Linked DNA regions of Formosa sp. Hel1_33_131. The protein of the gene in region 1 interacts with the protein of each later gene in a pairwise test. Links are inferred from orthologs where the notes say so. Each region holds a gene or a part of one and is shown on either strand. Other genes may lie near its edges. The genes, in order: mrdA and FORMB_RS06500.

Region 1 (15,700 bases):
TAGTTCTATCACCTATTTCATCTTCAAGAATTATAGTGTTCTCCACATCCAAACCTTCAACGGGTTTCATGTTTCTCATCTCAAAATTCATCTCTCCTATGGTGAAATCTAAATTATTATGAGATTGAATGTCTCGTCTCAACTGACTGTAATTACTTCCAACAGAATTCATGTCAATTTTTTTAACTGAACTTTGGGGAGCCAAATTATCGTTTTCCATACTCTCTTCTTCACTACAAGATAAGATTGAAATAACAATCAAAAATAAAGCTGTGAACTTCATTAATTTCATTGATTTCATTGATTTCATTGATTTATATTTTAATTATGCCTACTCTCTGTTTAAAGTCCTTTTTTCAGCTTATTCTGACTCTTAAAATAGTAATTAGTCAAAAATAGCTCTTGAAACTAATTAAAAATGATTGAATATTGTCCAATATCAATACTATCTAATCTAATTTGTCTAAGGTTTAAATTTGTTGTTTGAAAGGGTCATTATCAATCGGGGGAGAAGTAATTAGGATCGTAATCAACAACTAAAGACATGAAAAGCGCCTGATTACTTTTGAATTTTGAAAGCGATTGAAAAACTTTTACAAGGGGTGATTTATCCATAGATGAAACAACGTTAAATTGATTTAAGCCATCGACAGAAACAACTCTGTTTGTAAAGCATATGATTTTGGTAAATAAAATTCCGTATTGGTGTTCTCCGCTGGATTACAGCACGATTCAACCTTCAAGAAGATAGCAATATCTACAATTTTAAATGAAAATGTTGACAAAAGCACTCAAAGAGCTAATGTCATTGAAAAAACTTTATGTGTCACAGTTTTTAAATTCGGTTAACAAAAAAATAGTAGAATAAAGCTCGTATTAAAACATTGCTTATTTCTACTATTTTTTAAATAAAACGACAAATTTAATCTCTTATACCTCTTCAGTTATTTCTATCTTAATAAACGCGCTTTGACTCCATCCCTGTTGAGTGACCCATAAAATTTTTCTTTTTTAAATAACTCAGGGAATCCCCCATACGTTGAATACATTACACTATAAGCAAGATAATACGTGTCAGTTTCAGTCATATCGTAAGCAAAGTTATCAAAATGTTTTGCTCCAAAGCAATGCCCAACTTCGTGTGCAAAAGTAGATGAAACATTTGCTGACAGTCCAAAGCGATATTTATGACGAGGACTTTCATAAGTTGCCAGGCCATTTATTCCATCCTTAAATGGTGTACTTTCAGAATTTAAATACATATAAAAATGACGCGCCCTTGCTTTTCGTTCTCCTTGACTGGCCAAGTAGTTTTCAAATCTAATAAATAACTCATCAGAATCATAATGATATAAATTACTTGGTGCCTGCTTATATTTTACGCCTAATTCTATATACATTTTATTAGAATTAGATTTTAAAAGAGGAACAAACCCATATTGATCGCTACCAAAATACTCTACATCTGAATTCAATGATTTAAAAATGTTATTTAGTGCGTCAATAATAGGAGCCGTATTTGTGGTCATATCTCTTTTGTACATGACGAGAAACCAAACAGGTTGCACCTGTGCTGTTCTGTCTACTGTAGCGTTCTCAAATGGAATAACTTCACTTTCAGAACATTTCACACCCAGGCTACCTTGTTGTATATTCAAAAGGTCATACTCTTCTTTTGTTGTTACGATTACTTTTCCTAAAACAAAAGATGTCTCTGTAGATTTAAAATGGAGTTTTTCATTAAATTTATTTGAGACATTTTTAGACGACCTATTTTGTCTTAACAAATCAATATTATATTCTTTTGTTTTTAGCAGATCCGCTAAAAGTTTAGGATCTTCATACCCATATAAGGTATAGTTCATTTTATTAGCGTTATCTGTATATCTAACATAAATAGATCTTACAATATTGTCAACAATTATAGTTCTATCACCTATTTCATCTTCAAGAATTATAGTGTTCTCCACATCCAAACCTTCAACGGGTTTCATGTTTCTCATCTCAAAATTCATCTCTCCTATGGTAAAATCTAAATTATTATGAGATTGAATGTCTTTCACCAATTGATCATAATTACTTCCAACAGAATTCATGTCAATTTTCTTAAATGAATTTTGGGGAGCCAAATTATCGTTTTCCATACTCTCTTCTTCACTACAAGATAAGATTGAAATGACAATCAAAAATAAAGCTGTGAACTTCATTAATTTCATTAATTTCATTGATTTCATTGATTTCATTGATTTCATTGATTTCATTGATTTCATTGATTTCATTGATTTCATTGATTTATATTTTAATTATGCCTACTCTCTGTTTAAAGTCCTTTTTTCAGCTTATTCTGACTCTTAAAATAGTAATTAGTCAAAAATAGCTCTTGAAACTAATTAAAAATGATTGAATATTATCCAATATCAATACTATCTAATCTAATTTGTCTAAGGTTTAAATTTGTTGTTTGAAAGAATCCAATGGTTATTGTTATAAGATTATGAATAATTACCTGAGTACAGAAAAATTAATTCAATTTAATAGGATTAAACGCAGAAATGGTATTTTTACAAAAATTATTTTTCATGACTTTTGATGTTTTAAAACCTAAAATAACAGCCATAATTTCAGATTCTAGTTCAAAGGATCACAGCTTGCAATTGATCTGTGATTTATTAAAAACGGAAATACCTCATTATGATTGGGTTGGGTTTTATTTTAAAAATGGAGACAAGGAAGAGTTGAAACTTGGTCCTTATTCAGGAACTCCTACAGACCATACAATCATCCCGTTTGGTAAAGGGATTTGCGGGCAAGTCGCCCTAAGCAATGAAAATTTTGTGGTTCCCGATGTGAAAGCACAGGATAATTATATTGCTTGTAACATCAATGTGAAATCTGAAATTGTAGTCCCTTTGTTTGTCAATGGTCAAAACATAGGGCAAATAGATATTGATTCTAGTACAGCTGACCCATTTACAGATGCTGATGAACATTTCTTAGAATTTGTGTGCCAATCGGTTGCTACGCTTATGTAGTTGTTAACAACTCTAGGGATTCGTTAAAAAAAACCTTTTTTTTAGAGGAATTTCGACTCCATTTTTCTGTGATAATTGCCTACTTTTGTTTTTTAATTTTTAGACTTCCAAATGAGCCAAAGCAAAACAATCAAATCCGCCTTAATATCCGTATTTAGCAAAGAGGGACTCGCACCCATTGTTGAAAAACTCAACGCACAAGGTGTGACCATCTACTCCACTGGAGGCACTCAAAAATTTATTAACGACTTAGGAATTAAGGTCGTACCCGCAGAAGAGATCACAGACTACCCTTCTATTCTTGGAGGACGTGTAAAAACCTTGCATCCAAAAATATTTGGTGGGATCTTAAACCGTCAAGACAATGCACAAGATGTGGAAGAAATGAATTCGTTTTCAATTCCTCAAATCGATGCTGTTATTGTGGATCTGTATCCATTTGAAAAAACAGTCGCATCAGGTGCTAGCAATGACGATATTATTGAAAAAATTGACATCGGTGGGATTTCATTAATTCGTGCCGCCGCCAAAAATTATAAAGATGTAATCTGTGTATCGTCTGTAGACGATTATGCTGAATTCTTAGGACTCATTTCTGAGGACGAAGGACGCATTTCAATTGAAGACCGCAAACGCTTTGCTACCAAATCCTTTAATGTGTCATCGCATTACGACAGTTCTATTTTTAATTATTTCAATAGCGAAAAAGAAGAGGTTGTTTTAAAAATTAGTGAAACCGAAGGCAAAGTACTTCGTTACGGAGAAAACCCACATCAAAAAGGCTATTTCTTTGGCGATTTTGAAGCCATGTTTACGAAGCTTCACGGAAAAGAATTGAGCTACAACAACCTATTGGATGTGGATGCCGCTGTGAACCTAATGAATGAATTTCATGATGAAAAACCAACGTTTGCCATTTTAAAACACAACAATGCCTGTGGTGTTGCACAACGAGAGACCATCCATCAAGCGTATGTAGATGCCTTGGCAGGAGATCCTGTATCGGCTTTTGGTGGTGTCTTAATTTCTAACAGCGAGATTGACTTGGCGACTGCTGAGGAAATTCACGGTTTATTTTGTGAAGTGGTCATTGCACCTTCTTTCAGTACAGAAGCAGAAACGCTTTTAAAAGGAAAAAAGAATAGAATTTTATTAATTCAAAATACGGTTGATTTACCCGAAACTGGTGTAAGAAGTTGTTTGAATGGTGTCTTAGTTCAGGAGAAAAACATGATTACCGATGAGCGAAAGATCTTGGAAAACGCAACTACTGCGACCCCAATTGAAAGTGAGATTGAAGATTTATTATTCGCTTCTAAAATATGCAAACACACCAAGTCAAATACTATTGTTTTAGCCAAAAACAAACAATTATTTGCGAGTGGAACGGGACAAACAAGTCGTGTCGATGCTTTAAATCAAGCCATCCATAAAGCGAATTCATTTGATTTCAAATTGAACGGTGCCGTGATGGCAAGTGATGCTTTTTTCCCATTTCCTGATTGTGTGGAAATTGCAAAAAATGCAGGAATTACAGCCGTCATCCAACCGGGAGGCTCCATTAAAGATCAGTTGAGTATTGATTATTGCAACGCCAACAATGTAGCGATGGTGTTTACAAAAACACGTCATTTTAAACACTAAATTATTTACGTAAAAGCTATTTTCAAACTCAAGTTTATTTTAGTACATTTACAAAACAGCATATTACTTTAATATTTTTGATAAATTTTTTATAGCATATGGGATTTTTTGACTTCTTGACAGAAGAAATAGCCATCGATTTAGGCACCGCCAACACTTTAATTATTCACAATGACAAAGTTGTGATTGACAGCCCTTCCATTGTTGCTAGAGACCGTGTCTCTGGAAAAATTATTGCGGTCGGTAAAGAAGCCAACTTGATGCAAGGAAAAACGCATGAAAACATCAAAACAATTCGCCCCCTGAAAGATGGTGTTATTGCAGATTTTGATGCGTCTGAACAAATGATAAGTTTGTTTATCAAAAGTATTCCAGCACTAAAGAATAAATTATTCACACCCTCTCTGAGAATGGTGATTTGTATTCCTTCGGGGATTACCGAAGTAGAAATGCGTGCGGTAAAAGAATCGGCTGAACGTGTGAACGGTAAAGAAGTGTATTTAATTCATGAACCAATGGCTGCGGCTATTGGGATTGGAGTGGATATCATGCAACCAAAAGGAAATATGATTGTGGACATTGGTGGTGGAACTACCGAAATTGCTGTGATTGCTCTCGGAGGTATTGTCTGTGACAAATCCGTAAAAGTAGCAGGAGATGTCTTTACAAATGATATCATATATTATATGCGTACACAACATAACCTATATGTTGGAGATCGCACCGCAGAAAAAATAAAAATACAAATTGGTGCCGCGACGGAAGATTTAGAAATTCCGCCAGATGAAATGAACGTTCAAGGGCGAGATTTGTTGACAGGAAAACCAAAACAGGTTCAAATTACGCACCGAGAAATTTCGAAAGCATTGGACAAATCGATTCTTAGAATTGAAGATTCCGTGATGGAAACCCTCTCACAAACACCTCCAGAACTGGCGGCTGATATTTACAACACAGGCATCTATCTTGCAGGTGGTGGATCGATGTTAAGAGGTTTGGACAAACGATTGTCTCAAAAAACAGACTTGCCTGTTTATATTGCGGAAGATCCGCTAAGAGCCGTTGTTAGAGGAACTGGAATTGTTCTAAAAAATATTGCGAAGTATAAAAGTGTCTTGATAAAATAGAACTTAAGTAATGCAACAACTTTTTAATTTCTTCATTAAAAACAAAACATTTGTCTTGTTTTTGTTGTTGTTTTCTTATGCCTTTTCACTCACGATTCAATCGCATGAGTATCACCGCAGTAAATTCCTGAATTCTTCCAATCAAATAACCGGGAGTATCTACGGCACGTTTCATGGCGTCACTCAATATTTCAATTTAAAAAAGGAGAACCAATTACTTCTAGAGGAAAATAGCCGCTTGAAAATGATGGTTTTTAGTCATGAGGATTCTGTTCCCGTCGATTCTGTTTTGGAATACAAATACGACTTGCACCCAAGTCTGGTTTATAAAAACAGCTTTTCTCTTCCCAATAATTATTTAACTCTTAACAAAGGGCGAAGCGACAGTATTAAAGAAGATTATGGCGTGATTACTTCCAAAGGTATTGTGGGAATCATTGACGCTACCTCTAAAAACTATTCTAGGGTGTTATCAATTTTAAATACAAACAGTCGGATTAATGTGAAATTACAAAAAACAAATTATTTTGGGATTTTGAGTTGGGATGGTAAATCTCCAGAAATAGCACAACTAAAAGACGTACAAGACCTTGTAGAATTGACTGTCGGAGATACGATTGTCACTAGTGGATACTCCTCAACCTTCCCTCCTAACATTCCTGTTGGAAGCATTAATTCTTACCGGCTCAATGATACAGAAGACCTTTATATTATTGATGTCAAATTGTTTAATGACATGAAAAATCTGGAGCATGTTTACATTATAAAAAATACAGATATTAACGAGCTAGAAGCCTTAAATCTTTCCGATGAATAATAGTGTATTGAAAACTATTTTAAGTTTTATAGGACTGGTTATATTTCAGGTCGTTGTCTGTAGTAATATCAATTTTTTAGGAGACCTGAATCCTTATGTCTATGTCATTTTTATATTGTTATACCCCATTGTAAACAATCGCTTGTTGTTTATTTTCGTGAGCTTTTTGTTAGGATTGTCTATCGATATATTTTTAGATTCTGGAGGAATGCACGCAGCAGCAAGTGTGGCTATTGCCTACATCCGACCACTTTTTCTGAAGTTTTCATTTGGAGCAGCGTATGATTATCAAGCAATAAAATTTAGCAACACTGGCTTTAGTCAACGCTTGGTTTACTTTTTATTCCTCATCGTAATTCATCATTTCATTTTATTTTCTCTTGTTTTGTTTGATGAAAATAAAATAGCATTAATCATTGAACAAGCCTTGTATTCCAGCATTTTTACATTGATACTTTGTTTACTCTTTTCATCACTATTTAGCAAAAAAGAAACATGAGAAAAGTACTGCTTTTTGGATTGGTTATTCTAACGGGGATTAGCTTTGTTGGACGTTTGTTTTATTTGCAAATTTACACTGCCGATGCCTTCGATATGGATAATGACAACGCCATTCGCAAAGTGTTTCATTACCCAAAACGCGGCTATATCTACGATCGAAATGACAGTCTTTTGGTGGCCAATCAACCGAGTTATGACGTGATGGTGATTCCTAGAGAAGTCGAGACTTTAGATACGCTTATGTTTTGTAAGCTTTTAAAAATTGACAAGCCCAATTTTCTTAAATATTACAACCGCGCCAAGCGCTATTCGCCCCGATTACCGTCGGTGTTTTTAGCACACCTTTCAAAAGAAGACTATGCTTTTCTCTCTGAAAAATTAAGAAAATTCAAAGGGTTTTATATTCAAAAAAGGTCCGTAAGAGATTATCAAACCTCCATTGGTGCCAATGTATTAGGCTACATCGCTGAGGCAAATACGAGTGAAATTGCAAAGGATTCCTACTACCGTCTTGGTGATTTGATTGGAAAGCAAGGCGTCGAAATTTCTTATGAAAAAATACTCAGAGGGATTAAAGGGGTGAAATACATCCAAAAAGATATTTACAACAGAGATATTGGCGCCTATAAAGACGAGGCGTTTGACACACTTCCAGTGCCTGGAAAAGACATTAAAATTACCATTGATTCTGAGCTTCAGGCCTATGGGGAATTACTGATGCAAAACAAAATTGGAGGGATTGTTGCCATTGAACCAAGTACAGGCGAAATATTAAGTCTTGTCTCCGCACCTTCTTACAATCCAAACTTATTAGTCGGCCGCCAACGCTCCAAAAACTACACCAAGCTATATTTAGATTCCATTCATCGGCCTTTAATCGATAAAGGTCTCACAAGAATGCATGTCCCAGGGTCGCCTTTTAAATTGTTAGTGGCATTAACCGCTTTACAAGAAAATGCTATCACTCCAAAAACAAATATTATTTGTTCGGGAAAATACATCTATGGAAAAAACAAACGCGTCATGCAGTGCCATTGTGGGGGTGGATTCAGAAATCTAGATTCTGGAATTAGTTATTCGTGTAACTCTTATTTTGCGATGGCTTTCAGAACGACTGTTGAAAAATATAGTGATGCTTCTGAGTCCATGGACATCTGGAGCAGTCATATAAAAAGTTTCGGTTTAGGGAATTTTTTGGGAAATGATTTATCGGTAGGAAAAAAAGGAAACATTCCTGATGGAAATTATTATGACCAATGGTATCCCGATTTTCAATGGGGTGCTACCACCATCATTTCTAATGCGATTGGTCAGGGTGAGATTTTAGTGACGCCCATTCAATTGGCAAATATGACTGCCGCCATTGCGAATAAAGGCTATTATTACACCCCTCACATCCTAAAATCTATTGAGGGTGAAGAGATGAATCCTAACTTTACAACCCCCAAACAAACGTCCATTAATCCTGGCTATTTTGATCCTATTATTGAAGGAATGCACGATGTCTATAAAAAAGGAACTGCCAGTTTTCTGAAAGTTCCGGGAATAGAAATTTGCGGTAAAACAGGCACCGCCGAAAATTTCACCAAAATTGACGGAGTACGGCAACAACTCACAGACCATTCCATATTTGTGGCTTTTGCTCCAAAAGATAATCCTAAAATTGCGATTGCCATTCTGGTTGAAAACGGATATTACGGTTCCCGTTGGGCAGGACGTATAGCCAGTTTGATGATTGAAAAATACATAAAAGGAGAAGTCACCTTAAAACGCATGGAAAAATTGGTTCTCGAAAAAAGTTTAGAAGACGAATACCTTAAACCTTACAGCGGCAAACCTTTTAAAATAAATGATAAATGAACCTGAATCGCGCCAATAGTTTTCAATTAGATTGGATGGCTGTAATTATTTTTACAGCACTGGTTATATTTGGGTATTTCAATATTTTATCCGCCTCTGCGGCGGGTGAGTTTACATCCTACTTTGACATTAGCAAGCCCTACGGCAAACAACTGATTTTTATCATAGGTTCTATTATCTTAATTATATTGATTTTATCCGTCGATGCTAAGTTTTACGAACGCTTTGCGAGCATCATTTACCTCGGATCCATTCTTTCTCTAATCGGTTTATTTATTTTCGGAAAGCAAATTAATGGGGCGATCTCTTGGTATGATTTTGGGGGGATGACTTTACAGCCAAGTGAATTTGCCAAATTCGCCACGGCCTTGGCCCTAGCAAAGTATATTAGCGACCTGCAAACCAACATCAAAGAACAAAAAGACCAGATAAGAGCAGCCTTCTTAGTCGGTATCCCAGCAGGTTTAATTCTGTTACAAAATGATGCGGGAAGCACCCTCGTTTTTGGAAGTTTATTTTTTGTGTTTTACAGAGAAGGCATTCCTCAGTACTACCTATTATTTGCAGTGTTTGTAGCATTTTTAGGCATTGCGACTTTAAAGTTTTCTGCAACAGCAGTATGTCTCTCAATGGCGGTACTACTTTTCATATATCAGCTATTTTTTAAACGTAAAAAGAAAAAAATAGGAGGTGTACTGGCGGTATTAATCTGTAGTATTGGATTGAGTTTTGGGGTGCAATGGGCCTATAATAACGTTCTTCAAAACCACCAACAAGATCGTATTGGACTTTGGCTTCGCTTGGAAAAAGATCCCGAAAAACTGCAAGCCATGAAGCGCAATATTTCTTACAACCTAAATGAGTCGGAGAAAGCAATTCGATCTGGAGGCACGTTTGGAAAAGGTTTTATGGATGGCACACGTACCAAAGGAAAATTTGTGCCAGAACAACACACCGATTATATCTTTAGTACCGTTGGTGAAGAATGGGGATTCTTTGGAAGTAGTGCCGTTATTCTACTATTTGTGTTGTTGATTCTACGCATTGTATATCTATCAGAACAGCAGAAATCACAATTTAGCAGGGTCTATGGCTACAGCGTCGCAAGTATTCTGTTTGTCCACTTTTTAATTAATATTGGGATGGTAATGGGACTCATTCCGACCATTGGAATTCCCTTACCCTTTTTTAGTTATGGAGGGTCAGGACTTTGGGCGTTTACAATCTTGGTTTTTATCTTTTTAAAACTAGATTCCAACCGCTTAAATGAATGGTAATTTACTTCTTTACAAGTTCTAATTTCTCAGCGAAATAATCACAGAAATCTTTCATCGTAGCGGTCATTTTCTCATCTTGAGTCGCACGTAAATAGGTGTCACTCATGGTCACCAATGTTTGATGAAAAAATAATTTCATTTCATCCACTGGCATGTCTTTGGTCCACAAATCAATACGAAGGGTTTCCTGTTTTTTTTGATCCCACACAGACAACATCATGGCCTTGGCTTCTTCATTAGCAACTCCTCCATCTTGAGCCGTCCAAAATAAATTTTCTGGCACGCGATTTTCGTCTAATTCTACGGTCATTTCTATCTTTGAAGTATGGGTTGCCATTATTTTTTTGGTTTAAATTTTGCGTTGTTAAAAATCTCTGTTGCTTCCATTTGAAGCATTTGAAGTAAAGGGGTTTCGTTGTTTTCCATATAGGATTTTACAATTTGCCATCCTATATATTGACCGAGCCGACCTGGCGACTCACTGTCCAATTCCAAATTAAATCGAGAAAAAGGAGCGGGTATGATAAACCGTGACAGTAATTTTCGATCCGTTTCATACAACAATTCCTTTTCAACAAAGTACTGCCATATATAAAACTCATTCTCTTCTGCCCATTCATATTGCGCTGAAGAATAACCTATTTTTTGATTGTTATCTTTAAATGGAATCAAAAGATCTTTCAAATACAATTGCTTCCCATAGTAAATCATTTCTTCTAGAAACGTGGCCCGTTTGGGTTGGTAAATCAATTGCTCTGCATAAGCCGTTGCCAAGTCTGAAACAATTTGATCCTTATTTAAATTTTGTTTGATGTAATCATAAAAACTTGCATAAAATTCATGCTCTGCTCCAAGATAAGTGTCTAATGCAATAAGCACAATAGAATCTGTAACGACCACTTTATTACGGTAATCAACATCAGAAAGTACCGTAATTAGCCGTGGTGTTTTGAGTGCTTTGTTATAATATTTAAGGTGCTGATAAAAGCTTATTATTTCAGATTCAATACTAGAGAAATCTTCAAAAACACTGTCTACCGCTTTATTTTGAAGCTGCTGAATTGGATCGCTCATACGTTGAACCCATACAGAGTCTGCATATCTTTTGGAAAATAAAAACGGATAGTTTTGTTTTAAAGCTGGAAGCTCCGAAGGTGCTGAAGTCGCAAACAACTGATCGAATCGTTCAATGTTTAAATTCAGAACAATTCCAGATATTTCTTTTTCAACTTTTGATGAATTTTGACATGAAAATACACAAATAACCAACAAAAAAACAATGGTTTTTAAGACCGAGAATGAGGTTGATTGCGTACTGTTGAATTTCAAATTATAAGTTTAATACCAATTGAATGGCAAAAGTAATTAATCTATTTTGGATAAGGGGTTTGATTATATTAAAAATTAAAGGCGCATCATCAATCTCTCACTTTTAAACATAGCGAATAACTTCACTAAATTAACAAACGAAAAACTAACCAATGAATTGTCTTTTAAGTGTATTATCTTTACCTAGATAAAAATAAATTATCTAGAATAGTTTACTTTTGTGTCACTATCAAAAAAATGAAATCTATGAACACAAAATCAGTGACACCCCATATTGTAGAATGGTTAAAAACCTATGCCGAAAACGCAAAGGTCAGTGGTTTTGTGGTTGGCGTTTCTGGCGGGGTGGATTCTGCAGTGACCTCAACACTTTGTGCCCTCACGGGACTGGATGTGATGTGTTTAGAAATGCCCATTCACCAAACAGAAAGTCATGTGTCAAGAGCTCAGGAACACATCGAACAACTGAAAAATAGGTTTCCAAATGTACAGTCCACTCGGGTTGATTTAACACCCGTTTTTGAAAGTTTTAAATCTGAAATTGATTTGGAAGGCAGCACAATCATGGTCGATATGGCATTGGCAAATTCGAGAGCACGGTTGCGAATGACCACTCTTTATTACTATGCGGGACTTTTAGGAAAACTAGTGGCTGGAACCGGAAATAAAGTGGAAGATTTTGGCGTTGGATTTTATACAAAATATGGAGATGGCGGCGTGGACCTCAGCCCAATTGCAGACCTCTTAAAATCGGAAGTGTACGATTTAGGAAGGGCTTTAGAAATCCCTGAAAGCATCTTAACCGCAGCACCAAGTGATGGTTTGTTTGGGGACTCCCGAAGTGACGAAGACCAAATTGGGGCTTCGTATCCCGAATTGGAATGGGCTATGAAGGAGGTTGAAAACGGAAAAACAGTGGACGATTTTGAAGGCAGAGAACGTACGGTTCTTGAAATTTATTCACGCTACAATGCGGCCAATAAACATAAAATGAACCCCATCCCTGTCTGTGAAATTCCTCAAAACTTAAAATAAAATAACATGATTCGAGTCCTCGTTGCAGATCATCAACCCATTGTAAGCTATGGGATTCGTGTGTTGTTTGAGAACTCAGCAGATATTAAAATTGTAAACACCGCAAACTCTGCAAAGCAACTTTTAGACTATCTCAAAAAATCCAATACAGACATCGTTCTCATGACTATGGACCTTCCGGACATCAATGGAATCACGGTGCTTCGTACGATAAAAAAAGAATTTAACGATGTAAGTGTGATTATTTTTAGCACACATCCAGAGGATATTTATGCGATCAGCGCGATCAAAGCAGGGGCTTCTGGTTATCTCTCTAAAACGGTGACCACCTCTACCATCAAACGCGCCATTCTAAAGGTGTTTAAAGGAGGTATTTATGTCAGTAAGGAACTTGCGGAGAGTCTTACCTTTGAAAAAAATAATCTCGGAACCATGAATTTGTACAAGAAACTTTCGACCCGTGAAGTGGAAGTTTTGAAGCTCATATCTTCTGGGAAAAGAAACAAAGACATTGCGGATCAATTGAACATCAATGAAAAAACCGTGAGTACTTATAAACTGCGTTTGATGAAAAAATTAAATGTTTCAAATCTTGTCGAATTGATCGATCACGGACGTCAGAACAAATAACGTTTAGAGGACGCGACTCAGTTTTCTGGATAACAACATTTTTAAATTGGAGTAATTCAACACATCTTCCAAAAGCGTTCTGTGGTCCACTTCATCCTGCGTATCTTGTTTGATTTCATCCACTTTTCGGTCGATTAAAAAACAACGCAAAGTCAAAATTGTTTCACTGACCAACTGCGCAATACTCACATCTTTTTGTTTTGGAAAAATATTATTTTTCTCCCAATTATGAAGATTGTAGCGTTCTTCATTCATCAAAATATCAGTCACATCGGATGCTAACACAGGATCTAAATGATTCACAAAAGATTCAATCACAAAATCTTCTGTCTGGTTTAAACTGTCGATAATCGTATAATAAAGCGTTTTGAAATTCTCATTGGTAAACTGCATTTCATCCTCTTGTAAATCCAGAAATATTTTCTCAAAAACTTTAACCTCATGAATGACGGGTTCGAGCGCCAATGCTCCTTTGTCGTTTTCTTTCAAAATTAAATCTTCGAAAGACTCTTTTCGACTTCCGTATAAGAGTAATATTTCAATGATTTTTTGTTCCAGCTCGTACTGAATGTCCACTTTTATGGGTGCTGCTGTGGATTTGACAACTTCAAATGCTTTTTGTTTTTGATTGTAAGATTTGTTGGCGTCATTCTCCGCTTTTTTTCCCATCTGCGCCAGTGTACTAAAAAGCACTCCTTCGCTAATGTCCATAATACGAGAACACTCCCGCACATAAATTTCACGTTGAATGTTATCGGTCACTTTAGAAATACTGGTGACCATGTCCCGAATCAAATTGGCTTTTGCCACTGGATCATTTTGCGCTTCTTCCATCAACAAAGATGCTTTATAAGCAATAAAATCCTTTGCGTTTTCTTTTAGATAGGCTTGTAATTCTTCAAGCGTATTTTGTTTTGCAAAACTGTCCGGATCTTCACCTTCTGGAAAGGTGCAAATTTTGACATTCATGCCTTGCTCCAAAATCAAATCGATCCCACGAAGTGCGGCTCTTATTCCTGCGGGATCGCCATCAAACAGGACTGTAATGTTTTTTGTCAAGCGATTGATCAATCGAATTTGGTCAGGCGTCAAAGCAGTTCCCGAAGAGGACACCACATTTTTAATCCCTTTCTGATGGAATTGAATCACATCGGTATAGCCTTCTACCAAATAACAATTATCTTCTTTGGCGATCGTTTGTTTGGCATAGTAAATTCCATATAAGACTTTACTTTTGTGATAAATATCACTCTCTGGAGAGTTGAGATATTTGGCTGCTTTTTCGTTCTTAGCCAAAATTCTTCCACCAAATCCAAGTACCCGTCCAGACATGCTATGAATGGGAAACATCACCCGCCCTTTGAAACGGTCAAACTGTTTGGTTTCTTTCACAATCGAAAGACCCGTGCTTTCTAAATATTTTAACTGATACCCTTTTTTAAGCGCTGAATCTGTCAATCCACTCCAAGCATCCGTAGAATACCCCAACTGAAAATCTTTGATCGTCTCTTCAGTAAATCCACGTTCCTTAAAATAACTAAGGCCAATCGCTTTTCCAGCATCGGTTTTAAGCAGTGTATTATGAAAATAGGTTCTCGCGTACTCACTGACCAAATACATACTTTCACGTTCTCCGGCGGCTTCTTTATCAGAATCCGACTGTACGGTTTCCTCAATTTCAATGTTATATTTTCGAGCTAAATATTTGATGGCTTCAGGATAGGTGAAATGCTCATGTTCCATTAAGAATGAAACGGAGGTTCCTCCTTTTCCTGTTGAAAAATCTTTCCAAATTTGTTTTACAGGAGACACCATAAAACTTGGGGTGCGTTCTTCACTAAAAGGGCTTAAACCTTTAAAGTTACTTCCCGATTTTTTTAATTGCACAAAATCGCCGATCACTTCCTCTACACGGGCAGTGTCAAATACTTGATCTATGGTGGCTTTTGATATCAAATTAAATGCTTTTTTTAAAAGATTTTTTTCGGGCTCATAAAAATACAAGAATTAAGTTAGATACATTACACATTTTTGTTTATTTTTGGATCATGAAATGTAAAGCCCCAATTACTTTTCTGTTTATCCTCTTGAGTTTTAGCTGTAAAGACGACACAGAAATTACGCCCCCTGAACCCGAAGTTATTTTAACGGATAACGTTCTAGTGTATGATTCCGAAAAAATTCATGACCATCTAAGTTTACTTGTTAAAAGCGGAAGAACAACATCCCTTTTAGTAGACAAACAAGGGAATACGCTTTATGAATGGAACTTTGAAACAAATCTTGGAAACGATTTTGAACTGTTACCCGATGGAAAAAGCATTGGAATGTTTAAACGATCCGATCCGGTTGTTAACTTTGGAGGCTATGGAGGTGTTGTCAAAATTTTTGACGAAGCTGGAACTGAAGCCTGGAGTTACGATTACGTCAACGGAAACGACATCGGAC
Region 2 (15,736 bases), 300 kb from region 1 along the record:
ATGTAAACCGTATCTATTGACACCGATCAAACGTGCATTATAGCCCAAAGCTTTCAGTTGTTGTAATTTTCGTTCGCTATTTGCTTTCACTCTAAACGCTCCAGCTACGATATGAAAATCGCCACTTTGTTTTTTTAAACTCACCATGACAGCAGGCAATGGATTGTCAATTACAAAAGTAGCTTCTTGTATTTTAGTGTCTAAGGTTGCATTGGCGGTAGATTGTGCTACATTGTTTTGCTGCTCAATTTGAGAAAGGTATATATTAGATCCAATAGATCCACCCAAGCCAAGTGCCAGTACTGCAATGGCTGCATATTTCATGTATAATCCAGACTTACGTCTAGGAGCCAAGGCAATCGCACCCGAAGCTTCTAGTTTCTGAACAACCGCTTGATGCGCTTGTCGTTCTACAGAAGGGGATACAAAAGAAGCCAAGCCAAAAGACTCGGTCATATAATTGAGACTGTCAGCCGGTACAAACAAGATTTTGCCTTCTTCAGAAGCGGTTAATTCTCCAATATGATTGAACTCAACAGTGTCTCCTTTTTCTAAACGTGATTTTAATTGAGAAACTTGTTGCTCAATTTTGTGAGTAGCACCTTCAAAACTAATGTTTTCTACATCAGAAATATAGGAAGCCAGAAGGCCGTCATTAGATTGAAGCTGTCCATTAAATGACAACTGTTTCTGTGGCGGATAAAAATCACTCGTAGCCTCATTAATTCTCGCCGATATTGGATGCGATAAAAACGCTCCAAAGTGAGGGAGTGTAACGCATTCATAGCGGTATAGTAAATCGCTGATGTACTGACTTAGTTGCATAAATTCAAAGTTAGAAAATTTTTCATCATAAAAAAGTCTTTTTTTTATAATATCAAAGTTTTTATTTTCGAGAGCTCAGTTTTCCAAGCAATTTGAGTATTTCAAGGTACAACCAGATAAGTGTTACCAACAACCCAAACGCTCCATACCATTCCATGTATTTTGGAGCGCCATTCGCCGCGCCTTGTTCAATGAAGTCAAAATCCATCACTAAATTTAAGGAGGCGATAACGACCACAAAAAGAGAAAAACCAATGCTTAACATGGAGGCATTTGTAGGATCCATAATTGGCAAACCGCTCCCTCCAAACATACTCATTAAAAAACTAATTAAATAGACCACACCAATCCCAGCGGTTGCTGCAAATACGCCTAATTTAAAATTCTCTGTTGCTCGGATTATTTTTGTTTTGTAAGCGAATAAAAGCGCAAACAAAATTCCTAAAGTAAGTGAAATGGCTTGAGGAACAATGCCAGGTTCAAATGCATCTGCATACATTTTAGAAATTCCACCAAGTGCCAATCCTTCTAAAACCGCATAGATTGGAACCGTAATCGGTGACCATTCTTTTTTAAAGATCGTTACAATCGCGACGACCAAGCCTCCAATAGAGCCAATAAGCACATAATCCATAATCGCATTGCTATAGGTATAATAGGCCGCAAACAATAAGATTCCCATACTAATAGCGGTTTTATTTACGGCACCATCAAGGGTCATCACTTCATTTGAGGTAGATTTTAAGTTTTCAAAACTTTTTTTGCTGAGGGCGGGATTTCCTGATTTTATCATTGTGGGCTTGATTAATGTATAATTCGTTTTTCTTCTAACAAATTTATAGAAAAATAACAAAATAAAAAAGGGAGTCTGTTAAAGCTTGAATTTAAGGCAACCAATGAAATGAAAAATTCATTACTTTTGAACAGCTTATTGCCCAAAAGCTCAAATCGAAAATGCTATGAACACGCCTCAATTACTGTACGCCCTCGCCTTGCAGGCCGTGCCCAATATTGGTGATATTACCGCCAAAAAACTGATTCATCACTGTGGAAGCCCCGAAGCGGTTTTTAAAGAATCCAAAGTCAACCTTTTGAAAATTGAAGGCATCGGCACGCATACCATCAAAAATATCAGTGTCTCCAAATATCTCAAAGCGGCCGAAAAAGAGCTTGATTTTATAGAAAAACAATCGATTCAAGGGTTGTATTTTGAAGATTCTAACTATCCGTTTAAACTAAAACACTGTATTGATGGCCCCATTGTGTTGTTTCAAAAAGGAAGTATTGACTGGGACAAACAGCCCATTATTAGTGTTGTTGGCACCCGAAAAATCACGACTTATGGGCTGGCGCAGTGTGAAAAAATAATTGAAACCCTCGCGGTTTTCAACCCCATTATTGTATCTGGATTTGCGTATGGAACAGATATTGCGGCGCATAAAGCAGCATTAAAACACCAACTGCAAACGGTGGGCTGTATGGCGCAAGGCCTTCAAAATACGTATCCAAAACAACATCTCAAATATCGAAATTTGATAGAAAACCAAGGCGGGTTTGTAACCGATTTTTGGAGTACAGCGATGATGGATCCTTCTAATTTTTTAAAACGCAACCGTCTTATTGCAGGATTGAGTGAGGCCACAATTGTGATTGAATCTGCTGAGAAAGGAGGGAGTTTGGCTACAGCGACGATGGCTCTTGATTACAATAGAGAGGTGTTTGCGCTTCCCGGACGCATTACGGACAGTCAAAGTCAAGGCTGTCTGAATTTGATTAAAACTAAAAACGCACATTTGGTTTCTAATCCAGCAGACATTCCTTATATCCTAAACTGGTCGCTCGAAACCCAAAAAAAAGTGATCCAAAAAAAGTTGTTTGTAGAACTCGATTCCGACGAGAAAATTATTTATAACTATTTAAAAAAAGAAGGAACCTCTGTCTTGGATATTATAGCGATCGCATGCGAAATGCCCACCTCTAAAGCGGCTTATTTATTATTAAATCTGGAATTAAAAGGTGTTTCTCGACCCCTGCCCGGAAAACAATTTGAGTTGGTTTAGTAGCCTATTTTCTCACGAACACGTGCTAAAACAGCATCAGCCACAGCGGCGGCTTTTTTAGCGCCTATGGAGAGGGCTTGGTCTATTTCTTCTAGGTTGGACATATAATAATTGAAACGCTCTCTTGGTTCGGAGAATCGCTCACATATCAGTTCAAACAACGCCTGTTTTGCATGGCCATAGCCATAACCACCTGCTTCGTAGTTTTGTTTCATCTCCGTTATTTGCGCCTCTGAAGCTACGAGCTTATAAATGGCAAAACAATTACAGCTTGCCCAATCTTTTGGAGCTTCAAGCGCTGTGCTATCGGTTTGAATGGACATGATTTGTTTTCGCAAGGCTTTATCCGTTTGAAAAATATCAATGACATTGCCTTTACTCTTGCTCATTTTTTGTCCATCCAGTCCTGGGATGAGCATGTTTTCTTTTTGAATTTTAGCTTCAGGGATGACAAAAACCTCGCCTATTTTAGAGTGCACTCTAGAGGCCACATCTCGGGTCATTTCAATGTGTTGGAGCTGGTCTTTCCCCACAGGAATAATATTGGCATCGTACAGCAAGATGTCTGCAGCCATCAACATTGGGTAGGTGAACAACCCGCCATTCACATCTTCCAAGCGGTCTGCCTTGTCTTTGAAACTGTGGGCTAATTCCAATCGAGAAAACGGAAAAAAGCAGCTTAAATACCAAGACAACTCCGTGACTTGCGGTACATCGCTTTGTCTGTAAAAGACTGTTTTTTGGATGTCCAAGCCAAACGCCAACCAAGTAGCGGCCGTGGCATAGGTGTTTTGTCGCAGTGTGTTCGCATCTTTAATTTGAGTGAGCGAATGCATATCGGCAATAAATAGATAAGAATCGTTTTTTGGGTCGTTACTCATTTCAATTGCAGGAACAATTGCACCTAAAATATTTCCTAAGTGCGGGGTGCCTGTACTCTGTACGCCTGTTAAAATTCTTGCCATTTTCTATTTTTTATCCGAATGAAAAGCAAAGGTACTTTTTTTGAGGCAATCCCTCAATATTTTTAGGAGTTTTGAGTGTGGGGGTTCTATCTAGGTGCTATGCCACTGTCTAATTGACGCTCTACTATTTGTTCCAGCACATTTTGTTTAAATTCAAACCAACTTTGTCTGAAATTAGACTGGTCGATTTTATGTTTAAAATTCTGAAATGGCTTCTTACTCGTCAAAATAGTTTTCAACTCTGTTTTAAGTTTTTTATCAGTTATCTGACCAACAAATAATTCCATAATTTTAAATGACTCAAAACCTCTCAAGGCTTCAAATTTTATAAAATCCGACGGACTCTTTTTAATTTTTTGTAAATCGGTTTGAAAAGCTTCTTTAAAATGCTCCTCGTCCAAAAATTGCGAAAAGCTTGGGATTGCTATAATTTCATTTGTTTTTGAATTGTAATAGCAGTCAAATCCACAATCTAATTCTTGTGCGATATTTTTAACGATATTTTGTTTAGGATCATCCAAAAAAGCAACTGTATTTATCTTCTTTTATAATTTCTATTATTTTTTCTAAGTGAGAAGATTCTGGAAATGGCTCGTAAATCTCCCATTTTCCACTTGCTCTCATCCAAAATAAACTCCATTTATTTCTTGATTTGTAATATCGAATTTTTGCAAATCCAAATTGCTCTTTCTTTTTTGGGTCATTCCAGACAGGTCTAATTTCATTTAGGATTACTATTTTTCCATCATAGGAGTATCCAATATCAATTTGTTCTCGAATATCAATATTTTCTGACCGCAGTGATTCCACATATTTTCTTATTATGAATTCATTTATATCAATCGTTTTATTTGTCATTTTTTTATGTTCTGTTAAGTCAGTAAATCGAAGATTCTACGCAGTCAAACTTTGTGGATCAGGGATAATCGCTTTCTCGGTTCTATTGATTGTGAAGATTGCGATTTGGGGGTCTAAATTTCAGTTCAATGTACAAACTTTTATAATAACTTCAAAAAAGGTGCTTCTAAAATTTTGTGATTCGTGTAACGGTTTAGCGCTTTTTTACTTGCCAACACCATCAACAAAAGAAAAACAACACATCCAAAACTGTACAGTTTTGCAATTCAATTGCATAATTGTACAGTTTTTTGTAACTTTGCTGCATGATACAAAGAGAAATCACAAAGAAACTTTTAGAGATTAGTAACTATTATCAGATTATAACAGTTACGGGCCCTAGACAATCTGGTAAAACAACCTTAATAAAAGATGTTTTTAAAGAGTTGCCTTATGTATTATTAGAAACGCCAGATATTAGACAAAGAGCACAAGAGGACCCCAAAAGTTTTTTAAGCAACTATTCTAAAGGCGCCATTTTTGATGAAATACAAAACGTCCCAGAACTGTTTTCATATCTACAGGGAATAATCGACGAAAACAGCGCTATAAAATTTGTGCTTTCAGGTTCTCAAAATTTTTTGTTGTTAGAAAAAGTAAATCAAACCTTGGCTGGCAGAACGGGCATTCTAAAATTACTACCCTTTTCTACCGATGAATTGAAAGACTCTAACCATTGGAATGAAAATCCGTTAGAATTTGTGTTTAAAGGAATGTATCCAAGAATTTATGACAGAGGCATTCCCCCAGAACTATTCTACTCAGATTACATACAAACCTATGTAGAGAGAGACGTCAGAAGCATCAAAAACATAGGGAACTTATCAAATTTTAGTCGTTTTTTAAGCTTATGTGCTGGTAGAATTGGGCAGCTTCTAAATATTGATTCTTTAGCATCGGATGTAGGTATTGCCAGCAATACAGCAAAAGAATGGCTGTCTATTTTAGAAGCAAGTTATATTATTTATACCCTAAAACCACATCATAAAAATTTCAATAAACGCCTCGTCAAACGCCCAAAACTTTATTTTTACGATACGGGTTTGGCCTGTAATTTATTGCAAATAAACTCTGTGAATGAATTAGACATGCACTTTGCAAAAGGGAATTTATTTGAAAATTTTATTCTAACGGAACTCCTAAAAAAGCGTTTCAATAATGCAAAAACCTCCAATCTTTATTTTTGGAGAGATCATCATGGCAAAGAAATAGACTGCATTATAGAAAAAGCAAATTCGCTAATTCCTATTGAAATAAAATCCAGTAAAACCTATCAAAAGGAACACTTTAAACACATGAATTATTGGAATAAATTATCGGACAATTCAAAAGAGAATTCCTATTTAGTGTATGCGGGGAATGAAAGCGATCATTTAGCCTATGGTAACTTAATGAGTTGGAAGCATCTAAACAAAATTGATATGGATTGATTTTTCGATTTGCAAAGTCCCCCCAGTTGCAAAGTCTCCGACTTTGAGCCACGTATTTAATATTTTTTTATGTCCCGCTAAGTCAGGAAATCAAAGATTCGACGCAGTCAAACTTTACGGAGATGGGCTCGTTAAAATACAGCTTTTAAGCGGCTTAAAAGTTGAGAAAGTATTGTGTTGTCTAATTTAATATCAAAGCTATCGGCCACGTTACTTTGCAACTTAATAGAATCTTTGATATAGTTTTCTTGCGCTTCAAGGTCGAAGCGTTCCCATGAATTATTATTCTTTTTACCATTATGGTATTTCAACAATAATTGAATATTGTCAGGATGATGACTACCTTGATTTTCTTTACCCAAAAGTGCTTTTGCATGGTCAAGTTCGAAGTCTAAACTAAAATAATCTTTAAAAGCTTTTTGAATATTTTTAAATTCATCTAAACGGTAAATCTCAAAAATTTTCAACTTGTCTTTAGCTTGATTGATTATTTCAATACGTGTTATTGGCTCAATATCATCATTTAATTCTTTTTCTTGATTGCTTTGCTGTTCTTCAACAGTTATGTATTTCACTTTGCGTGGACGTTCGCCATCATCGATTAATACATTTTTAAAATTACCCGATGATAAACGTGATGAAATTCTTGCAGCAATTTCGCGTAAACCCGTTGTATTTTGTTTCTGAGCTTGAGCTTCTTTTTCAGCTTTTACCAACAAATCGGGATAAAGTTCACTTACTCTCTGCGCCCATTCGAAAACAGTTATAAATCCGGTAAATGTTTTTAAAGCTTCTGTGTATTTCTCATGAATTTTCATTTCACTTTATTTAAAAAAAATGGTTTCTATATAGTCTATTTAGGCTGAATCGCAAAACGTTTCATTTTTAAAAACACCGCATACATACACCGCTGCGTAACTACAGTCACTTAATATCTTACTTGAAAGTTGAATTGGTTAATAGAAGAATCAGATTTGAGGTCTAAATCCGAGATAAATGTAGCAAAAATTATTTAATTGCGGCTAGATAGGCGTCAATTTTAACTGAAAACATCCCTAAATTAGCGTTCTGTTTTTTCTGAATAGCAGTAAAATCATTTTTTTGTCCAACGGCTCAATTTTTTTAGTAGTTTTGAATTTCATGAAAATTATAAAATATCCGTTATGGGTTTTGTACAGAATTTGGTTCTATATGCTAGTCACATTGCCAATTCTCATCATGTTTCCTTTTTTGTTTTTGTCCGTATTAAAACAAAAATGGTACCCCATGTTTTTCAGGCTTGCGCGCATTTGGGCCAAGTGCATCCTTGTCGGAATGGGGTATTTTTGGACCGTGAAACACTCAGAGCCCCTCGTCAAAGGGCAGAGTTATGTGTTTGTAGCCAACCACACCTCCATGGCAGACATCATGCTGATGTTGGTAGCGTTTAAGAACCACCCCTTTGTGTTTATAGGTAAAAAAGAATTGGCTAAAATTCCAATTTTTGGATTCTTTTACAAACGCACCTGTATTTTAGTCGATCGCAGCAGTCCAGAAAGCCGAAAAGCAGTTTTTATACGTGCTCAAAACCGCATCAAACAAGGCTCTAGTATTTGTATTTTTCCAGAAGGAGGCGTACCAGAAGAGTCCGTTGTTTTAGACCGCTTTAAAGCAGGGGCATTCCGATTGGCAATCAATCACAAAGTACCTTTAGTACCCATGACATTTTTTGACAATAAAAAACGCTTGTCTTATACTTTTTTTAGTGGAAGTCCTGGAAAAATGCGGGTACAAGTACACCCAACCATCTCTACAGAACACTTAGAAATTGAGGACACTAAGGAACTAAGCGAAGAAGTTTTTAGTCTCATTTCAAATTCTTTGGAAGCAGATTTAAAGGCATAAAAAAGAGGCTGTCTGAAAAGTTTTTTTTCTTGTCAAGCTGAACTCGTTTCAGCTTCTCATCATTATTGTTTTTCAACATTTTGAGATTCTGAAATAAACCTGCCTACCGTCAGGCAGGTTCAGAATGACAGTTTTTCTACTTTTTATACAGCCTCCTTAAATTAAGCTATTTTTTTTAAGCCTCTCCTTTCAAAACTACTTTTATCTTAGCTTCTAGCTCATCCATCAATTCTGGATTGTCTTTGATCATTTGCTTTACAGCATCACGACCTTGCCCCAGTTTTGTATCTTCATAACTAAACCATGAGCCACTTTTCTTAACAATCTCATGTTCTACAGCCACATCTAAAATCTCTCCTACTTTAGAAACGCCTTGACCATACATAATGTCAAATTCTGCCAATCGGAACGGCGGTGCCACTTTGTTTTTCACAACTTTCACACGTGTTTTATTTCCTAAAACATTTCCATCACTGTCCTTTATTTGTGTCGAACGACGAATGTCTAAACGAATAGAAGCATAAAACTTTAAGGCGTTACCACCCGTAGTCGTTTCAGGATTCCCGAACATCACACCAATCTTTTCACGCAATTGGTTAATAAAAATCATCGTACATTTAGTTTTACTAATAGACCCTGTTAGTTTTCTTAAAGCTTGAGACATCAAACGGGCATGAAGTCCCATTTTAGAATCGCCCATTTCTCCTTCAATTTCACTTTTTGGAGTCAATGCCGCTACAGAATCAATCACCACCATATCAATGGCTCCAGAACGCACTAAATTATCGGCGATTTCAAGAGCTTGCTCGCCATTATCGGGCTGAGAAATAATAAGGTTGTCAATATCAATTCCTAAGTTTTGAGCGTAAAAACGGTCAAAGGCGTGTTCTGCATCAATAAAAGCTGCAATACCACCCGCTTTTTGGGTCTCAGCAATTGCATGTAAGGTCATGGTTGTTTTACCTGAAGACTCAGGACCATAGATCTCAATCACACGACCTCTTGGATAACCTCCAACGCCCAAGGCGATGTCCAATCCTAAAGATCCTGAAGAGGTAACCTCCACATCCACCACAGGGGCGTCACTCATTCTCATTACGGTGCCTTTGCCATACGCTTTGTCAAGTTTGTCTAACGTAAGCTGGAGGGCTTTTAATTTTGCATCTTTTTCGCTGCTCATAAGTCTTTTTGTATCTAGTTCTTTCTTCTTGCTAAAATAAGATATCTTTTGGAAAGTTTGAAAATTTTAACGAACCTTTTTGTAATATTTATGAAACGCTTTCTAACCCTCTTTTACTGAGGTATTCTAAAAATGAGTACCTTTGCAGTTCAATTAGTATAAACTTAAAAATTAGTATAGCATGCAACTGTACAATACGTTAAGCAATATTGAAAGAGCGGACCTCATCCAACAGGCAGGCAAAGAACGCTTGACGATCTCTTTCTACAAATATTCGAAAATCAACAACACCGAGTTGTTAAGAAACCACTTATTTCTATCTTGGAATCGTATGGATGTCTTAGGGCGGATTTATGTCGCACAAGAAGGGATTAACGCACAGCTTTCAGTTCCTGCCGATAACTTTGAGGCGTTTAAAACCCATTTAGACACCATTGATTTTCTAGAAAATGTCCGTCTGAACGTCGCGATTGAACACGACTTATTTTCGTTTTTAAAACTAAAAGTCAAAGTGCGTGATAAGATTGTTTCAGACGGTTTGAACGACGACACTTTTGACCCTTCAGACATAGGGATACACGTGAACGCTTCAGAATTCAATGCATTGATTGAAGATGAAAACACGGTGGTAGTGGACATGCGAAACCACTATGAAAGTGAAATCGGTCATTTTAAAAATGCCGTCACTCCTGACGTGGATACCTTTAGAGAATCTTTGGATTTAATAGAAGAAGACCTCAAGGATCATAAAGAAACCAAAAAATTGGTGATGTACTGTACTGGAGGAATCCGTTGTGAAAAAGCCAGTGCCTATTACAAGCATAAAGGCTTTAAAAATGTATACCAATTGGAAGGTGGGATTATTAACTATGCCCGACAAGTTGGGAATGCAAAAATTGAAAATAAGTTTATTGGAAAGAATTTTGTGTTTGATCAGCGCCGTGCCGAAAAAATCTCGGACGATGTCATTGCGAGCTGTCACCAGTGTGGCGCACCCGCAGACATTCATGTGAATTGTGCCAATGATGCCTGTCATTTACTTTTTATTCAATGTGATTCTTGTAAAGAAAGCATGGAAAACTGCTGTTCTTCGAATTGTATAGCCACCATCCACATGTCGTATGAAGAGCAAAAAGCACTCCGAAAAGGACAAGGCAATAGCAATGATATTTTCAAAAAAGGCCGTGCAGATCATTTGCCTTACAAAAAAGATTTGAGAAATATTTTTGCGACACTCGCTAAGCCCTAGCATTCTTAAATTTAAGAGAACCGCTTAAGTTTTCATAAGTTCAGAAAATAGCGCTCACCTCATTTTTTAAGTCCTTAAATAATCTTATATTTACGTTTTAGATCATAGAGTTAACACGCATTTGTAATGCTCATGCATTGACAAATTCAATATATATAAATTATGGGATGTACAAGCTGTTCAACAGGGAAAGACGGTCAGCCAAAAGGCTGTAAAAATAATGGAACATGTGGAACAGATAGCTGCAATAAGCTAACGGTTTTTGATTGGCTTGCGAACATGACCCTCCCCAATGGCGCAACTCCTTTTAATTGGGTAGAGGTTCGTTTTAAAAATGGACGGAAAGTATATTATAAAAACACCGAAAATTTAACCCTAAGTATCGGAGATGTAGTGGCAACTCAAGCCGCTTCTGGACATGATATTGGCATGGTGACCCTTTCGGGTGAATTGGTAAAGGTTCAAATGAAACGAAAGAAAATTTCTGAAAACCCAGAAGAAGTTTTTAAAATTTACCGAAAAGCTTCTCAAAGAGATATTGACATCTGGATTGAAGCCAGAGACAAAGAAGATGCCATGAAAGTCAAAGCAAGACAATTTGCGATTGACCTTAGGTTAAAAATGAAAATTTCTGACATTGAATTTCAAGGGGATGCCAGCAAGGCGACCTTTTATTATACAGCCGATGAACGGGTAGATTTTAGAGAACTCATCAAATTATTTGCAAGAGAATTCAGAACCCGCATCGAAATGAAACAAGTAGGCTTGCGACAAGAAGCAGCGCGACTTGGAGGCATTGGGTCTTGTGGGCGCGAATTATGTTGCTCAACGTGGTTGACCGATTTTAGATCGGTAAACACCTCCGCAGCGCGTTACCAACAACTGTCCTTAAACCCTTTAAAATTAGCAGGGCAGTGTGGGAAATTAAAGTGTTGTTTAAACTATGAATTGGACTCCTATTTAGATGCTTTAAAAGCATTTCCAAAAACAGAAGTCAAACTAAGAACAGAAAAAGGGACCGCTGTTTGTCAAAAAACAGATATTTTCAAAGGACATATGTGGTATGCTTACGAAGGAGAATGGATGAATTGGCACAAACTAACCACCACTCAGGCCAACGAGATTATTGCTCTGAATACTAAAAACCAAAAGGTTGCGAGTTTAGAAGATTATGCAGTCGAATTAGTTGAAGATACTAAAGCAGATTTTGAAAACGTTGTAGGTCAAGACAGTTTAACACGATTTGACGCCCCTAAAAATCAAAAGCGTAAAAACAACAACAGACGTAAAAACAACAACCGGAACAATAGAAATAACAGAAAACCTAGACCTCAAAATAACAATGCAAAGTAAATCAGTATTATGGGTCCTTCTTTTTGCTTTTGTAGCATTCTCATGTCAGCAAAACAAAGCGTTTGACCGCTATACATCTATTTCAGACCGTTGGGATAAACAACAAGTAATTAGTTACGATTTTATAGCCCCCGACACTATAAACCCTTATAACTTATTCGTTAATTTAAGAACGACCACTGATTATAAATTTAGTAATTTATTCTTGATCGTCGAGTTAGATTACCCAAACGGAAAAGTGACAAAAGACACTTTAGAGTATCTCATGGCGAAACCAAACGGGGAACTTCTAGGTTCTGGATTTACATCTGTAAAAGAACATAAACTTTGGTTCAAAGGTTTTGACGATTCTTTTGTGTTTAGTGAAGAAGGCAGCTATAAAATACAGATTCAACAAGCAATGCGCCATCGGGGAGAGCCGAATGGAGTTGCTCAACTCGAAGGAATTATTGATGTCGGTTTTAGTATTGAATCTCCAAATAAATAGATATTATGGCAAAAAAAAAGGCAGCATCTCTTGATTTTTCAAAACCCATTCGTTGGTTTTGGATGTGTTTTTTAGCAGCTGTTTTAGGGATTGCCCTCATTTTTCTTTCGGCCTCTTTTGGGCTTTTTGGCGACATGCCAGACACCACTGCCTTAGAAAACCCACGAACCAATTTAGCCACTGAAATCATTTCATCGGATGGGCAAACCCTTGGTAAGTTTTATTATGAAGACAACAGAACGCCTGTCGCATTTAGTGAATTGCCCAAGCATCTTGTAGATGCTCTTATTGCGACCGAGGATGTGCGGTATTTTGACCATGCAGGAATTGATGCGCGAGGCACTTTACGAGCGTTTGCATTTTTAGGGAAACGCGGCGGCGCGAGTACAATTTCCCAACAATTAGCACGTCAATTATTTGTAGGCGTCAGGTCTAAAAACAAACTAGAAACGGCGATTCAAAAAATCAAAGAGTGGGTGATTGCCACACGCTTAGAACGCCAATACACCAAAGAAGAAATTATTGCTCAATATTTTAACATCTATGATTTCGGAAACCAAGCCGACGGAATTCGATCGGCATCTAGAATTTATTTTGGAAAAGAACCTATAGATTTAACACTTAACGAATCTGCGATGTTAGTGGGAATGTTTAAAAATTCATCGCTTTATAATCCGCGTCCAACATCCAACCCTGTAGGCACCAAAAACCGCCGAAACGTCGTGTTAAGCCAAATGGCTAAATACGGATTTCTTGAAGAAACCATTAAAGACTCGTTACAACAATTGCCTTTAGGACTCAACTATTCTCCAGAATCACATCGGGAAGGGATTGCTACCTATTTTAGAGCCTACCTTCGAGGATTCATGAAAGAATGGGTCAACACCCCACAAAACACAAAACCCAATGGAGATAAATATAACATCTATAAAGACGGTCTGAAAATTTATACCACAATAGACGCGCGTATGCAGACTTTTGCAGAAACCGCGACTAAGGAGCATATGGCCAATTTACAAGCGGAGTTTTTTGTTCAAAATACGCCAAGACGAAATCGAACCGCCCCCTTTCTGGATTTAGAACCAGAAGAAATTAAGAGCCTGTTAGAGACAAGTATGCGCCGTTCCGAACGGTGGCGTAAAATGAAGTACGATCTAAAAAAATCTACTGAGGAAATTAAAGCCTCCTTTAAGAAACCTGTTCCCATGAAAATATTTTCATGGACCGCTAAAACCAATGAAATAGATACCATCATGACGCCCATAGATTCGATGCGTTATTATAAGTCCATTTTAAGAACAGGAATGTTGTCCATGGAACCTCAAACAGGGCACGTAAAAGCATGGGTTGGAGGCGTGAATTACAAGCACTTCCAATACGACATGGCCAAACAAGGCAAGCGTCAAGTAGGATCCACCTTTAAGCCTTTTGTGTATGCAGCCGCCATTGATCAATTGCACTTGTCTCCTTGTGATACCTTTCCAAAATCTCAAATCACGATTGAAGCCATGAAATATGGAAACATGAAGCCGTGGTCGCCTAAAAACTCAGGGGGTAACTATGGAGGATTTGAAACTCTGAAGTCGGCTTTGGCAAATTCTAGAAATACCATTACAGCACGCTTGATGAACGAAATTGGGCCACAACCCGTCATCAATTTAGCCCGCAGTTTAGGAGTAGAACAAAACATTCCCGCAGTGCCTTCAATTGCACTCGGAACCCCTGACTTAAGTGTGTACGAAATGGTGGCAGCATACTCCACCTTTGCAAATCAAGGCGTTTATACGACTCCCGTTATGGTCACTCAAATAGAAGATAAAAACGGAACGATACTTTACCAATACGCTCCAGAAACAAAAGATGTTCTTAGTAAAGAAGTGGCGTATGTGACGGTTAAATTGATGGAAGGAGTCACACAATTTGGTTCCGGGCAACGTTTGCGCCATTCGGCGCTTAAAAATGTACCGGTCTATAAAGAAATTGTCACAGGTTACCCTTATGAATTTACAAATCCAATTGCTGGAAAAACAGGGACTACACAAAATCAAAGTGATGGCTGGTTTATGGGAATGGTTCCCAATTTGGTCACTGGTGTATGGGTAGGTGGAGAAGACCGAGCCACTCATTTTAAATCAATCACTTATGGACAGGGTGCTGCTATGGCACTTCCTATCTGGGCAAATTACATGCGAAGCTGTTATACAGTTGAGGAATTAGGAATTTCAATAGAAGATTTTGTGGCGCCCGAGGACCTCACCATTGAAGTAGAGTGTGAGCCCATCCTTGAAGAGGGCGATCCGATCCCTGTTGACACCACTACAATTACGCCAGACATCGATTTCTAGTGAAATCGTTCAATTAATAAAATATTTTTTGTACTTTTTTATCCTAAATTAAAACCATGATAAATAAACAAGTAGCAGACGTAAAAGAAGCCCTCGACGGCGTCTCCAACGGAATGACCTTAATGCTCGGTGGTTTTGGATTGTGTGGAATACCTGAAAACGCAATTTCTGAACTAGTCGCCATGGACATTAAGGACCTCACCTGTATTTCAAACAATGCAGGAGTTGATGATTTTGGACTTGGATTATTACTCCAAAAACACCAAATTAAGAAAATGATTTCGTCCTATGTTGGCGAAAATGACGAGTTTGAACGCCAAATGCTTTCAGGCGAATTGGATGTAGAACTGATTCCACAAGGTACTTTGGCAGAACGCTGCCGTGCTGCACAAGCAGGGTTTCCAGCCATTTATACACCAGCAGGTTATGGAACCGAAGTTGCCGAAGGCAAAGAGACCCGCGAGTTTGATGGAAAGATGTATGTTTTAGAGACTGCTTTTAAGGCCGAATTTTCTTTTGTGAAAGCATGGAAAGGCGATGCCGCAGGGAATTTAATATTTAAAGGCACCGCAAGAAATTTTAATCCAAACATGTGTGGAGCGGCGACCATTACGGTAGCTGAGGTTGAAGAATTAGTACCCGTTGGATCTCTCGATCCCAATCAAATTCACATTCCTGGAATTTTTGTACAACGCATTTTCCAAGGAAAAGATTACGAAAAACGCATTGAAAAACGAACTCTAAGACAAAAATCATAAGCATGTTAGACAAAAATGGTATTGCTAAACGCATCGCACAAGAAGTCCAAAACGGATATTATGTAAATCTTGGTATTGGGATTCCAACACTCGTTGCCAACTTTGTTCGCGAGGATATTGAAGTTGAGTTTCAAAGTGAAAATGGTGTCCTAGGGATGGGACCCTTTCCTTTTGAAGGAGAAGAAGATGCCGATCTGATCAACGCAGGAAAACAAACCATTACGACCCTTGACGGCGCTAGTTTTTTTGATTCCGCCACCAGTTTTTCTATGATTCGTGGAAAGCATGTACACCTCACAATTT

What was found.
Region 2: the proteins of mrdA (region 1) and FORMB_RS06500 interact in binary tests that used the Escherichia coli proteins (3 or more experiments, as listed by UniProt). The link is inferred for Formosa sp. Hel1_33_131 from one-to-one orthologs.

The regions. Positions count from the first base shown.
Region 1 is NZ_CP017260.1:1,715,664-1,731,363, reverse strand. The notes cover bases 6,549-9,548. They hold mrdA (penicillin-binding protein 2), read left to right. Parts: upstream 6,549-7,115; coding sequence 7,116-8,981; downstream 8,982-9,548. Other genes in these bases: rodA (rod shape-determining protein RodA), read left to right, coding at 8,978-9,548; mreD (rod shape-determining protein MreD), read left to right, coding at 6,613-7,119; mreC (rod shape-determining protein MreC), read left to right, coding at 6,549-6,620. In the rest of the region: FORMB_RS07810 (hypothetical protein), read right to left, coding at 1-310; FORMB_RS07805 (hypothetical protein), read right to left, coding at 951-2,288; FORMB_RS07795 (GAF domain-containing protein), read left to right, coding at 2,580-3,032; purH (bifunctional phosphoribosylaminoimidazolecarboxamide formyltransferase/IMP cyclohydrolase), read left to right, coding at 3,144-4,676; FORMB_RS07785 (rod shape-determining protein), read left to right, coding at 4,775-5,803; more of mreC, read left to right, coding at 5,814-6,548; more of rodA, read left to right, coding at 9,549-10,258; gliding motility protein GldC, read right to left, coding at 10,260-10,595; gliding motility lipoprotein GldB, read right to left, coding at 10,595-11,587; nadE (NAD(+) synthase), read left to right, coding at 11,834-12,622; FORMB_RS07745 (response regulator), read left to right, coding at 12,629-13,252; dnaG (DNA primase), read right to left, coding at 13,256-15,208; FORMB_RS07735 (aryl-sulfate sulfotransferase), read left to right, coding at 15,301-15,700. UniProt on the Escherichia coli protein: Catalyzes cross-linking of the peptidoglycan cell wall. Responsible for the determination of the rod shape of the cell. Is probably required for lateral peptidoglycan synthesis and maintenance of the correct diameter during lateral and centripetal growth.
Region 2 is NZ_CP017260.1:1,411,610-1,427,345, forward strand. The notes cover bases 11,970-15,005. They hold FORMB_RS06500 (penicillin-binding protein 1A), read left to right. Parts: upstream 11,970-12,335; coding sequence 12,336-14,675; downstream 14,676-15,005. Other genes in these bases: FORMB_RS06495 (gliding motility lipoprotein GldH), read left to right, coding at 11,970-12,330; FORMB_RS06505 (CoA transferase subunit A), read left to right, coding at 14,732-15,005. In the rest of the region: FORMB_RS06435 (SPOR domain-containing protein), read right to left, coding at 1-825; FORMB_RS06440 (Bax inhibitor-1/YccA family protein), read right to left, coding at 887-1,618; DNA-processing protein DprA, read left to right, coding at 1,785-2,885; trpS (tryptophan--tRNA ligase), read right to left, coding at 2,882-3,850; FORMB_RS06455 (UPF0158 family protein), read right to left, coding at 3,937-4,371; FORMB_RS06460 (DUF3024 domain-containing protein), read right to left, coding at 4,364-4,708; FORMB_RS06465 (ATP-binding protein), read left to right, coding at 5,014-6,177; FORMB_RS06470 (hypothetical protein), read right to left, coding at 6,309-6,995; FORMB_RS06475 (lysophospholipid acyltransferase family protein), read left to right, coding at 7,318-8,061; recombinase RecA, read right to left, coding at 8,237-9,241; oxygen-dependent tRNA uridine(34) hydroxylase TrhO, read left to right, coding at 9,423-10,490; FORMB_RS06490 (PSP1 domain-containing protein), read left to right, coding at 10,653-11,843; more of FORMB_RS06495, read left to right, coding at 11,833-11,969; more of FORMB_RS06505, read left to right, coding at 15,006-15,433; FORMB_RS06510 (3-oxoacid CoA-transferase subunit B), read left to right, coding at 15,436-15,736. UniProt on the Escherichia coli protein: Cell wall formation. Synthesis of cross-linked peptidoglycan from the lipid intermediates.